4 regions of the Bacillus sp. AP8 genome follow, and region 4 is predicted to be linked to each of the others. Evidence: predicted binding sites of a transcription regulator. Region 4 holds the regulator's gene; each other region holds the start of a gene.

Region 1 (3,193 bases), on a different contig from region 4:
ATGGGTAAATGCCCAGACAGTTGCTATAACAATTTCTAATGAATTAGAAATCGATACTACTTCTATCATTGAGCAAGCTTGGCTTGAAGGGAAGAAGGTAGCTGTTCCAAAATGTAAATCTTCTGATAAAACGATGACGTTTCGTTATATTGAGAGTTTTGAACAACTTGAAACGGTATATTATCAATTGCAAGAGCCTATTGTTGAACAAACAGAAGAAGCTTTACAAAGTCCATTTGATGTCATGATTGTACCTGGAGTTGTTTATGATAAATCAGGATATCGGATTGGGTTTGGAGGAGGATATTATGATCGTTATTTGGAGAATTATAAAGGATTGACTATTTCACTTCTTTTAGAAGAACAGTTATATCAGAATATCCCACATAACCAATTGGATGTTCCTGTTTGTTTATTAATTCTACCGAATGGAGTCATAGAAACAAATGGTTGAAATAATACTATATATAGCCCTAATTGTAATCACTAGTATGGGTGGATATTATATTAAATCTTTATCATTATCTGGTAGTATAGCTACTTTTATTACTGGATGCTGTGTAGTGATTGGTTTTGGTTGGAGAGGTTTATTCGTATTAGGTGCGTTTTTTTTAACTTCAAGCTTATGGTCCAAATATAAACATCAACAAAAAGGGACATTAAATGACATGCTTGAAAAAGGAGCTCGAAGAGATTGGATTCAAGTTGTAGCAAATGGTTCAATTGCTTCAATTTCTTCACTTCTGTTTTTCTTCACGAATGAAAATATATGGCTATATGCTTTTATAACTTCGATTGCCGCGGCTAATGCTGATACTTGGGCCTCAGAGATTGGGGTCTTAAGTAAAAGAAAACCAATCTATATTTTATCTGGGAAAATGGTGGAGAAAGGAACATCCGGAGCTATATCATGGCTTGGAACCTTATCTTCTTTAGGCGCATCTCTTTTTATCGGACTTTTAAGCTTTAGCTTGTTTTCTATTCAATCCTTTACCTTATTGCTTTTGGTCATACTGATAGGATTTCTAGGGAGTGTGATTGATACACTATTAGGTGCAACTATTCAAGCTATTTATCAATGTAAGATATGCGGTCTCAAAACAGAAAAAAAATACCATTGTCGAGAAAAAACATTTTTAATAAAAGGAGCGAATTGGTGCAATAATGATATAGTAAACGTTTCGTCTATTTTCATTGCAACGCTGATCTTTGTATTCTCTTATATGATTTTTGTGGGTTATTAAGGATATTGAAGAAAGAATAACCTAACGGCCCATATAATTCCATAAAAAGTTTGTGAAATATTGAACTTGTAACAAAATGGACATCTATGAAGCGCTTACTTAACAACATGACTACCGTATTTTATATTAAAATTCTAGCGTATACTTAATAAGTACACTTTATAAGAAAAATGTTTTTTCGAAAGGAAAGAATGAAATGAACACAAAAAATAAAGTTAATCGAGTAGTACTAGTTGGAACTGGTTTTGTAGGAAGTAGCTATGCTTTTGCATTATTGAACCAAGGAATTACTGAAGAGCTGGTATTAGTTGATGTGAATAAAGAAAAAGCAGAGGGCGAAGCAATTGATATGAACCACGGTTTACCATTCGCACCTTCAAAAACTAAAGTGTGGAGTGGATCATATGCTGATTGTAAAACAGCAGATATCGTTGTTTTAACAGCTGGAGCAAACCAAAAACCTGGAGAAACACGTTTAGATTTAGTAGCTAAAAATACAGCGATTATGAAATCTATTGTAGAAGAAATTATGGCTACTGGTTTTGATGGAATTTTCTTAGTTGCAGCAAACCCAGTTGATATTTTAACTTATGCTGCTTGGAAATTCTCTGGTCTTCCAAAAGAGCGTGTAATTGGATCAGGTACAATTCTAGATACAGCACGTTTCCGTTATGAGCTTGGAGAATATTTTGATATTGATACTCGTAACGTTCATGCATACATAATCGGTGAGCACGGTGATACTGAACTTCCTGTATATAGCCATGTTAATTTAGGTGCAAAACCACTCGCAAAAGCTCTTGAAACAAAAGCTGATTATAAAAAAGAAGATCTTGATGAAATGTTTGTAAATGTTCGTGATGCAGCTTACAAAATCATCGATCGTAAAGGTGCTACGTATTATGGAATTGCAATGGGATTAGCTCGTATTACTAAAGCGATTCTTCAAGACGAAAACAGTATCCTAACAGTTTCGGCTTATCTAGAAGGTCAATATGGCCAAGAAGATATCTACATTGGAGTTCCATGTGTAGTAAATCGTAGCGGATTAAGAGAAATTGTTGAATTAGAGCTTAATCAAGAAGAGAAAGAAAAATTTGCTCATTCAGTAAAAGTTCTAAAAGAAACAATGGCTCCAATTGAATCTTTAAAATAGAATGTTTTTTAAAAGATTTTTGCTTTATCTTTAAATAAGTTCGCTGAATAAATATAGTATAAAAAAGTCGAATGGAGAGTTAGGTGCGAGACTCCTGAGGGAGCAGCGGGATAGGTGAGAACCCACAGGTACTATGTGCCGAGGATGCTCACCACCCGCCCCGCGGAAAGCGAGCATCCTGGAGTGGAATTCAACTCAGCCTATATTCAATACTTGTTCATAGGCAACAAATTATGCGAAAACATCCTTAAAATAGCTTTATTACACAAAATTGCTGTTTTGGATGAAGGTGAATGAGGAGCAGAATCCTGAAGGATCAAAAGCGACTTCAAATAAATGTTTGCGATAATTCGTGCTCACTTGACTCATCGAAGACTTAAAATATTTATAATATAATTCATAAAAATCCCTCTTATGATGAACACTATCACCTAGGAGGGATTATTTTATGAAAATGTTTTTGGTAAAAGTCATTTTACTTATTGTTTTGTTTAGATTGGCTTATAAATATCGATATCGATTAATGAATTTATTACTTAGTATTAAGTTCATTAGACGTTATATAGTAGCACAGTCTATGAAAATGCCTTTTCCTAGTGGATTTCTTTTTCAAAGCTTTATTTCTTAGAATAAAGGCTATTAGTTTATAACAAAATAAGAACCCATACTTTTGAACTAGTGTTTCTTTTAGCAGCCATGCTTAAAAATAAGCTTACAATTGTAGGAAAACATATCTGGACTTCTTACAAGTTTTGTCTTATTTTTATTGCATGGCTATTTTTTAGTTTGCGAG
Region 2 (3,193 bases), on a different contig from region 4:
GCCGAGCTAAGAATGGATAAAGGTGCTGTATTCGTAGCAACAGCATTAGCTGCAGCGGTTGGTAGTATCTTGATGGGACTAATCGCAAGGTTCCCAGTTGCTCTTGCTCCTGGTATGGGTCTAAACGCACTGTTTGCTTATACAGCCGTGTTAACATTAGGTATTCCTTGGCAAACCGCTTTAACTGGTGTTTTAATTTCTGGGGTAATTTTCGTATGTTTATCTCTTTCAGGTATCCGTGAAAAGATTATTAATGCTATTCCAGTTGAATTGAAAAATGCAGTTGGAGCAGGTATTGGTATATTCATTGCTTTTATCGGATTACAAAGTGCAGGAATCGTTGTTGCTAATTCAGCTACATTAGTTGGAATTGGTGATTTAACAAATGGTAATACATTATTAGCAATCTTCGGAATCGTTATTGCGGTTATTTTATTAACAAGAGGATTTAAAGCAGCCATTTTTATTGGTATGATTATTTCTACAATTGTTGGTATGATTTTTGGATTAATTAAAGTTCCAAGCCAAATAGTTGGTGCTGTACCAAGTATCGAGCCAACTTTTGGAGCAGCTTTTGAAGCATTTAAAGAACCGTCACAATTATTAACAGGTGATATTTTCATTGTTATTTTAACATTCTTATTCGTAGCCTTCTTTGATACAGCTGGAACATTAGTAGCTGTTACGAAACAAGCGGGTATTATGAAAGGAAACGAACTACCACGCGCTGGTAGAGGTCTATTAGCAGATTCACTTGCGATTGTAGCTGGAGCTATTTTTGGTACATCTACAACAACTTCTTTCGTTGAGTCAACTGCTGGGGTTGCAGCTGGAGCACGTACAGGATTTGCAGCAATCGTAACTGGTATTTTAATGCTATTGTCGCTATTCTTCTTCCCGTTACTATCTGTTATCACATCTGCTGTAACAGCACCTGCACTAATTATTGTTGGTGTTCTTATGGCAACGTCACTTAAAGATATCGAGTGGAATAAGTTTGAAGTAGCAGTACCTGCTTTCTTTACAGTTGTAATGATGGCATTAACATATAGTATTGCAACTGGTATAGCAATTGGATTCTTATTCTATCCAATTACAATGATTGTTTCAGGAAAAGCGAAAAAAGTACATCCGATTATGTATGGATTAGCTGTTATTTTCTTGTTATACTTTATCTTTTTAAAATAATAATTAAAGTACTTTATAGAGCTAGTCCAACTATCATATATGATAGTTGGACTAGCTTTTTTTGTGTTTATGCTTAGTTTACTAGTGTTTGAAATGTTATATGAATAAACCATTTTTGGTAATAATTTTTTAGAGAAAAAAGAGGTTTAGTAATGTGAATTAATGAACAATATTAAAGTAGTAATTATTCGTATAATAATTGTTAAGAGGGGAAATACAGTGAGTGAATTATCTGTAAGTGCATTAGTTATTCGATTTGTGTTAGGTGGTTTAGCCGTTTTAGCTTCAACAATTATTTCAAGGAGGTTAGGAGAAAGAGTTGGAGGTATATTTGCTGCTTTCCCAGCCGTTTATTTAGCGGCCTTACTTTCTATAGCGCTAGATTTTAAAGGTGAGCTTCTTGTTGAACACTCCGTTGTTCTATCAAAAGGTGCTATTTTCGGTATGCTAATTAATATTTTTATCGCCGTTATCGCTGGGTATTTGCTACCGAAGCAAGGATGGAAAATAGGTCTAACAAATTCTATGATGTGTTGGCTTGTATTTTCAGTAGCTGTTGTATTGCTTACGTCGCAGTTTAAATAAGGGGGTGAGAAGAAGTGGATAAAGATTTATGGTTTCGTTTTTTACTTGGAGGAACAGCGGTTATGCTAAGTTATCTCATTAGCGTCGTTTCTCCATGGAGGATATTAGCGGGGATATTTGCTGCATTTCCAGCTGTTATGATTACAGCTGTCATAATGGTTGGAATAAAATCAGGATCTAAAAAGGCTGCTTATATAGCAAATGGCTCAGTGTTTGGGATGATTGGCGGGGTTGTTTGTGTTATCACTGTTTTGTTAGGTTTACAAATCAGTGGTAATTGGTTGTTTAGTATTTGTATTGGTATTTTTAGTTGGTTAATAAGCTCTGTTGCTATTTCATATATAAGATTTAACCCTAAGCACATAACTGTAAAGAGAAAATAATACATAAACAATAGAGATGTGATGTGAAAAATTAGAGTCATTGTTGCAATCTTTTTTACGAATATTACTAGATCTGTAAGAGAAAAAATGATTTACATCTTTTAGTAGATTAAAAGTCGCATTGCTATTTCTATAATAGTTGTGTTGAGCAGAAAGAATTTTTCTCTGCTCTTTTTTATTTGCGGAATAAAATCATATTTGTAAGAATTGGGAATTTAAGTTAAAATTATACTTGTAATATTTAGAAAAACATTCCAAGTTAGTAAATTTTACATAGTTTTTTGTAACCGTTTTCTAACAGGTTAATCCTCGTATGTTTTACCCCGATTTCCAAACTTCTATATTTCTTCTGGCAAAGTTTAAATGTAAATTGTCATCTATCGGTATATAACGACAAATGGAGGAGAGAGATAATGAAGCATCCATATTTAAGAGAAGAACATGAGATTTTTCGTCAATCATTCAGAAAGTTTTTGGAGAAAGAAGCATACCCTTATTATGAACAATGGGAAGAAGATCGAATTATTCCTCGCTCTTTTTGGACAAAGATGGGTGAGCAAGGTTTTTTATGTCCAGACTTACCTGAAGAATATGGTGGTAGTGAAGTAGACTGGGGATTCAATGTTGTAATAAATGAAGAGTTGGAGAAAGTAGGTTCAGGTTTAGTTGGAATAGGTCTTCATAGTGACGTTAATATCCCGTATATTATGGCGTTTGGAACAGATGAGCAAAAAGAAAGATGGCTGCCAAAATGTGTTAGTGGAGAGTGTATTACAGCTATTGCTATGACAGAACCAGGAGCAGGGTCGGATTTAGCAAATATAAGTACAACGGCTGTTTTAAATGGAGACCATTATATTGTTAATGGACAAAAAACATTTATAACTAATGGTATTCATTCTGATTTAGTCATCGTCGCTTGTAAAACAAATCCGAAAGCAGTGCCTAAGCATAAAGGCATTAGTTTGTTGGTTATTGAAAGAGATCATCCGGGATTTTCTCGAGGTAGAAAACTAGATAAAATTGGCTTACATTGT
Region 3 (3,193 bases), on a different contig from region 4:
GTTCGCTGTTGGTATACAGGTTTTATCTGATACTGTGAGATCAATATTTGAAGGAGGTAAAGCTTCTCCAGATATACTTGCTGCTTATGTAGGTATATTTTCAGCCGGTGTCATGTATTTTGTTTATCGTTACAATAAGAGATTAGCCTTGAGAATTAATAGTAAAGCAGTTATGGCAGCTGCAAAAGATAATATTTCTGATGCATGGGTAAGTATTGGAACAGCAGTAGGAATCTTTGGAGCACAATTAAACATGCCGTGGCTAGATAGCGTAACTGCTTTTCTTGTTGGGTTATTAATATGTAAAACAGCTTGGGATATTTTTAAAGAAGCAACTCATGAATTAACAGATGGTTTCGATGGAGAAAAGCTTTTATCCTATAAAGATGTTATCTCAAAAATAAATGGAGTAGAAGGAATTAAAGAGATAAAAGGTCGAAATTATGGAAATAACGAAGTGATTGATGCAGTTATAACTGTTGATCATACTTTAAATATTTCTGATGCACATGATATTGCAACTTATGTGGAAAATATCATGAGAAGTGAATATGGTGTATATGACATTCATATACATGTTGAACCGAATATTATAGTAGGAAAGGAAATGTAGGGTTATTTGTGTCTAATAGAAAAGAAATGAGGGCTGTATCAAATGTGATCGTTTGATACAGCCCTATTGCTTTTTTTAAACAAGATGATGCAACTGGGAGAGGAATTAAACTAGGCCTATATTCATTAACTTTAGGTAATTAAGTTTGCGAAAACGATCTTAAACCCATATGACATTTTTAAAGAAGCAGGGAAATGGAATAAAATAACGAATTTATTATTGAGTAGGCTTGCCTTTTCCTCGTTAAAAGGAACGGATTAATACAATAAATGAAGAATGAACTATAAAAAGGTTAGAAGTGAAAAATGAATGCAGTTTGAAAATGGAATGTTTGCTTATGAACTGTTGATAAGTGATTAAACCTATTAGTTTGAAGAGTCGTCTAGGAGGTGGCAGATTGAAAAAAATATCTTGTATCATGGGTGCCTGCATTATTTCGATATTGATGTTATCAGGATGTATCAATACAAAGCTCGATATAAACAATTTATCGAGAGTGGATGTAGAAAAAGCATCATCAGATAGTCCAGATAATAATGAAACTATTTCAGAGGAAGAAGACCTAAAAGTTTTAAGAAAAGCATTTAAAGCGATAAATAAAGAAAATGCTAAAATCAAAATGTCTAGGGAAGAAGATGTTAAAGTATCTTTATTTTTTGAATATGATAAAAATAACCCAGAGATCATTGTGGAATATCTAATTTGGTTTGAAAGTAATGGGACTGCAAAAATCATTGAAAAAGATAAAAATATATATGGGAAATTAGACAAAGAAAATGCTCAAGTGATAAAAGATATCCTTCTAGAAAATAAATGATCGTTTAGATTATCGACAAAAGGTATGGAGAGGAGATTTGCTCTTCATACCTTTTGTTCTTTTTATATATTTATTAGTAAACAGGAAGCTACTTCTAATGTGAGTTGATTTCTAAAAGACAACAATAAGTCGATTTTTTTATGATGTGGTGTAACGAACGAATATCAAATACATACAAATTTAGTTGATTGAAGCAGATAGCGTTGACTCCTTCAAGAAAAGCAAGAAAGCCTAGACCCTAGACAAGCGTAGCGAGGGAAGTAACTTTTATAGTTTAAATCCGTTTATCGATTGTTCAAGTGAACAACAATGTGGATCAGATTGATTAAGAAATTTACATGTTAAGTACATTAAAATATTTATTAAACCTAAAAAACCAAAGAAATATAATGAATTTATGCCTTTATCATTTGATATGAAATTGGCATGAAAATTGCGTTAGTATTATGTGAAGTTAGTCAAATACATAATACATATATATAACATGTTTGAGAGTTATGTAGCAGTCCATAAAATACGTCTGAAATAGAACGGAGGCAATATGGGATGAATCATTTATTCCTTGACGAACAGATTGATATAGGTATGAATTTAGGCGAAATGGCTATGAATAGATCAAGTATGTATCAGCTATTATCAAGGGTTATTCAATTTCCAACGTTTTCTCTTTCTAATGAACTTTTGAATGGAGAATTTTATAGTAAGATTGAAAACTCTGTGCAATGGATTAATGTTAGTAGAGGTGTTTTTAATGAAGCTCTTATCCAGTTAATTGTACTTGCTGAGAATAAAAAGAACGTTTCTCCTAAAGAAATGTTAGAAAAAATGAAAGAAGAGTGTACACACTTATTTTTGAATGAAGAAACTTCCTCTGTTAGTCTCTATGAAACGATGTATCTTAAAAACACAGATGAACAAAAAAGCTTTAATGTTGATTCGTTAGATAATGTATATAGTGTAGAAGAAGCTTTTTTTAGAACAGATCCTGTTAAATACTCGGATCATCTTGTTAATGAATTGTGTTTTCTTGGATATTTGTGTAATCAGGAAGGTGAAGCGTGGAAGTGTGGGAAAATAACAGATGCTCATCAATGGAGAAATAAGCAATGGGAGTTTACAATGAATCATTTGGGAAAATGGGGAGAGGATTTCTTTGCAAACTTGGAAAAATCAACAAATCTTGAAGTTTACAAAACTATTGCCTCTTTAGGAAGGACCTTTTTGAAATTAGAGAGAGGTTATTAGAATAAATCATTATGCTTTAAATTGTAAAATATAAAATTTTCTGTTTTTGTAATTCGATTACTTCATTGTAGTAATTGAAGAAGTAGATATAATGATAATAGATCGTTTTTACATAATGATAAATATTCTACATTTTATTAGAAAAGAAAGAGGAGGATTTAAAAAGATGAATTTATCCAAGTTACCACGAAAAAAATATACAAACTGCTATACACCTTTGGAAAAGTTAGAGTCACTTTCGACTGTACTAGGAGGACCTACGATTTACATAAAGCGTGATGACTTATTAGGGCTAACTGCTGGAGGAAATAAAACAAGAAAATTAGAGTACTTAGTAGCCGATGCAGAGTTGAAAGGTGCAGATGTTCTGGTAACTTGTGGCGCTGTTCAATCGAATCATTGTCGCTTAACCTTGGCTGCTGCAGTAAAAGAGAAAATGAAATGTGTACTAGTACTAGAAGAGGGAGAGAACAAGGCAAGTGATGAGCCAACGGGCAATTACTTATTGTATAAACTTC
Region 4 (3,193 bases):
ATTGGTGCTCCTCTCTTTAAATATATTGGTCTTGCAATGGGAGCTTCTGAAAATACGATAAATATCTATGCTACTGCCTATTGGTCTATATTTAGCTTTATCGTAGCTTTAATTATTACACTGATTTTAATGAGAAAGGATTTTGGTTCAGCTAGTTGGATAAGAAATGAACCTCCTGCACCAGTGGGTATGTCCATTCTTTGGGCTATAGCGGGAATTTTTCTAGCTTTCTTCGCTCAAACTATTGCAGCAAATATAGAAAGATTAATTGGAATCGAAGTAGGCTCCGAAAATACTCAAACCCTTGTAAATGTGATTTCTTCTGTTCCATCATTTGCTATAATAACTTCTATAGTTGGACCAATACTAGAAGAATTGATATTTAGAAAAATTATTTTTGGTTCTCTTTATAAAAAAATGAATTTTATATTAGCCGCATTAATTAGTTCGATCATATTTGGTTTAGCACATCTAGAATTTGAGCATATCATTCTATACACCGCTATGGGATTCACCTTTGCATTCCTATACGTTAAAACAAAACGAATTATAGTACCGATTTTTGCTCATGTCATGATGAACACTACAGTTGTTATTGTGCAGCTAATGTTCCAAGATCAAATAGAAGATATGATGAAACAAGTCGAACAAGTGCAAAGCTTTATTGGAGGATTACTATGAGACGTCAGTCACCCTTAACTTCAGGTATCATTTACATCATACTTGGAATCATTTTTACTGCTCTGGCTATTAATTATGTATCAGCCGATGGATGGAATGTATTATCATTCCTAATAGTATTTTTAGCAACCATTGATTTCGGATCTGGAATCCGTTTAGTAATGCTACATTTCCGGTTAAAGAGAATGCAAAAAAAGAAACCTTAAATAATGGCATCTATACTCTGATTACTCATTATAAGCTTATATGATTTTATAAAACATCATATAAGCTTGAAATGAAGAAGAGGTTATCTAAAGATAAATGATATATTACCTTCAGATAACCTCTTTTCTATTCCTGTTCTTGATGCTCTAATTCGATGTCATGTATATCTTCTATTGGGTAGTGCTTTAAGAAATATACAAGCGATTGTAATTCTACCGCTAAATCAATATGATGGACACGAATAGAAAGTGGAACATTTAATCTTGCTGGTGTAAAGTTTAAGATTCCTTTTACATTAGCACCAACTAAACGATCCGTGATAGGTTGTGCTACAGGAGCTGGGACGGTTAGGATTGCAACCGTTACTCCTTCTTTTTGTAGAATCTCTTCCATTTCATCCATGTCAAAAATGGTAACGTCACCTATTTTTGTACCGATTTTTTCCTTATCAACATCAAAAGCCATTTCAATCTTCGTATTATTGTTTTTCAAAAAATTATAATGCAAAAAAGCAGTCCCTAAATTTCCTACCCCAATTAATGCGACTTTCGTTAATTCATCTTGATCAAGTGTCTTTCTAAAAAAAGATAATAAATAATTTACGTTATAACCGTAACCTTTTTTACCTAACGCTCCAAAATAAGAAAAATCTCTACGAATTGTAGCGGAATCTACTTTTACAGCTTCACTTAGTTCAGCTGATGAAACACGTTGCTTTCCTGACGAATGTAAATTTTTCAAAAAACGATAATACAAAGGTAATCTCTTTGCTGTTGCTTGAGGAATTTTTATGTTTTCCTGTGGCATAATCTGCTCCCCCCATTATAATTGCTCTTAAAGTTCAATAAATTATCTATAATAATCAGGGCTTGAATTTCTTACTATTCCTACTCGAAAATATTTAATTCAATAATTATACCTTTATCTTGTCATATGCACATAATGTAATTATTGCAAAAACAGTTGTAAACGCTTCCACAGTAATAATGTTCGAAACATTTAAAATTAATAATTGCGCAAAATATAATATAATTATGAACTTTCTATGCCTTTTTGATTTCATTAAGTATAACAGAATGGATGAATAAGTATGGATTAAGCAATCCTCTTATTAACATTCCATTTCATAGAAAGAACATCCCCTTTTTCAGGTGTAACAAAGCTTTTGTCTACCAATGGCTTTGTTACCCGTTTAACTGGTCTCTTTTATCCCAATCTTAACTTTACCAATCCAACTGATTAAGTTACTTCTCCCATCTATTACCCCCTTTACATTGATGATACACTATTTTCACAATTTTGTGCCACAGTTTGTACTGTTTTTCACAATTTATATTCCTTTAATTGCTCCAATAGTGTGTTTCGTATACACTATCAGTAAGACAACTGAGGTGAATAATATGATTGTGTTACAAGTAAATAAATTATCGAAATATTATGGAGCTGAGCAAATCCTTTCTGATATAAAGCTAGAAGTACAAAAAAGGGATCGTATAGGTCTAGTAGGAAGAAATGGTGCCGGAAAATCAACCTTGTTAAAAATCATTGCTGATCAAATGTCCTATGATGATGGAGAAATAATAAAGCCAAAGGATTTATCTTTAGGTTATCTAGCACAGAATACGGGTTTACATTCTGAGCGCTCCATTTGGGATGAAATGTTAACCGTATATACACCATTAATTCAACTTGAACAGCAATTACGATCACTAGAACATCAAATGACATTACCAGAGACGTATAACAACGATGAAAAATATCAAAAAGTTTTAAAAGACTATGATGAGCTGCAAATTTCTTTTAAAGAAAAAGGAGGATATCAATACGAAGCAGATATCCGATCTGTTTTACATGGTCTTCAATTTCAGCAGTTCGATTATGCAACCCCCATTTCTTCGTTAAGTGGCGGACAACGAACAAGATTAGCTTTAGGGAAACTATTGCTCTCACAACCAGACCTTCTCATCCTTGATGAACCTACCAATCATTTAGATATTGAAACATTAACTTGGCTAGAACAATACTTACAAAATTACAAGGGTGCAGTACTAATCGTATCCCATGACCGTTATTTTATGGATAAGGTCGTTTCTGTCATTTATGAATTATCTAGACATACGATTAAAAAGTATCATGGAAATTATAGCTATTATCTTGAACGCAAGGCAGAAGACTACCAACGAGAAATGAAGCAGTTTGAAAAACAGCAAGAGGAAATTGCTAAATTAAATGATTTTATCCAAAAAAATATCGCTAGAGCAACTACTACTAAAAGAGCTCAAAGCAGGCGCAAGCAATTAGACAG

What was found. Region 4 encodes Rex, which represses fermentation and respiration genes when NADH is low (regulators of the CRP and FNR family bind a similar motif). Its sites were predicted from a motif close to TTGTGAAATATTTCACAA; they were not measured.
Region 1: a site for Rex is predicted at 1,295-1,312, ahead of BN349_RS12005 (L-lactate dehydrogenase). Genes of this name have one in related genera too.
Region 2: a site for Rex is predicted at 1,341-1,358, ahead of BN349_RS21990 (DUF3147 family protein). Genes of this name have one in related genera too.
Region 3: a site for Rex is predicted at 1,877-1,894, ahead of BN349_RS20050 (TorD/DmsD family molecular chaperone). Genes of this name have one in related genera too.

What each region holds. Positions count from the first base shown of each region.
Region 1 covers NZ_CAPG01000041.1:17,777-20,969, reverse strand. The annotation lists gene BN349_RS12015 (5-formyltetrahydrofolate cyclo-ligase) at 1-454, shown strand, start outside; gene BN349_RS12010 (DUF92 domain-containing protein) at 447-1,244, shown strand; gene BN349_RS12005 (L-lactate dehydrogenase) at 1,441-2,400, shown strand; gene BN349_RS23875 (hypothetical protein) at 2,849-3,028, shown strand.
Region 2 covers NZ_CAPG01000093.1:25,473-28,665, forward strand. The annotation lists gene BN349_RS21985 (NCS2 family permease) at 1-1,188, shown strand, start outside; gene BN349_RS21990 (DUF3147 family protein) at 1,408-1,773, shown strand; gene BN349_RS21995 (DUF3147 family protein) at 1,788-2,156, shown strand; gene BN349_RS22000 (acyl-CoA dehydrogenase family protein) at 2,570-3,193, shown strand, end outside.
Region 3 covers NZ_CAPG01000084.1:9,834-13,026, forward strand. The annotation lists gene BN349_RS20040 (cation diffusion facilitator family transporter) at 1-613, shown strand, start outside; gene BN349_RS20045 (hypothetical protein) at 1,011-1,430, shown strand; gene BN349_RS20050 (TorD/DmsD family molecular chaperone) at 1,977-2,675, shown strand; gene BN349_RS20055 (D-cysteine desulfhydrase) at 2,842-3,193, shown strand, end outside.
Region 4 covers NZ_CAPG01000092.1:4,921-8,113, reverse strand. The annotation lists gene BN349_RS21780 (CPBP family intramembrane glutamic endopeptidase) at 1-681, shown strand, start outside; gene BN349_RS21775 (YdiK family protein) at 678-887, shown strand; gene BN349_RS21770 (redox-sensing transcriptional repressor Rex) at 1,015-1,695, opposite strand; gene BN349_RS21765 (ABC-F family ATP-binding cassette domain-containing protein) at 2,289-3,193, shown strand, end outside.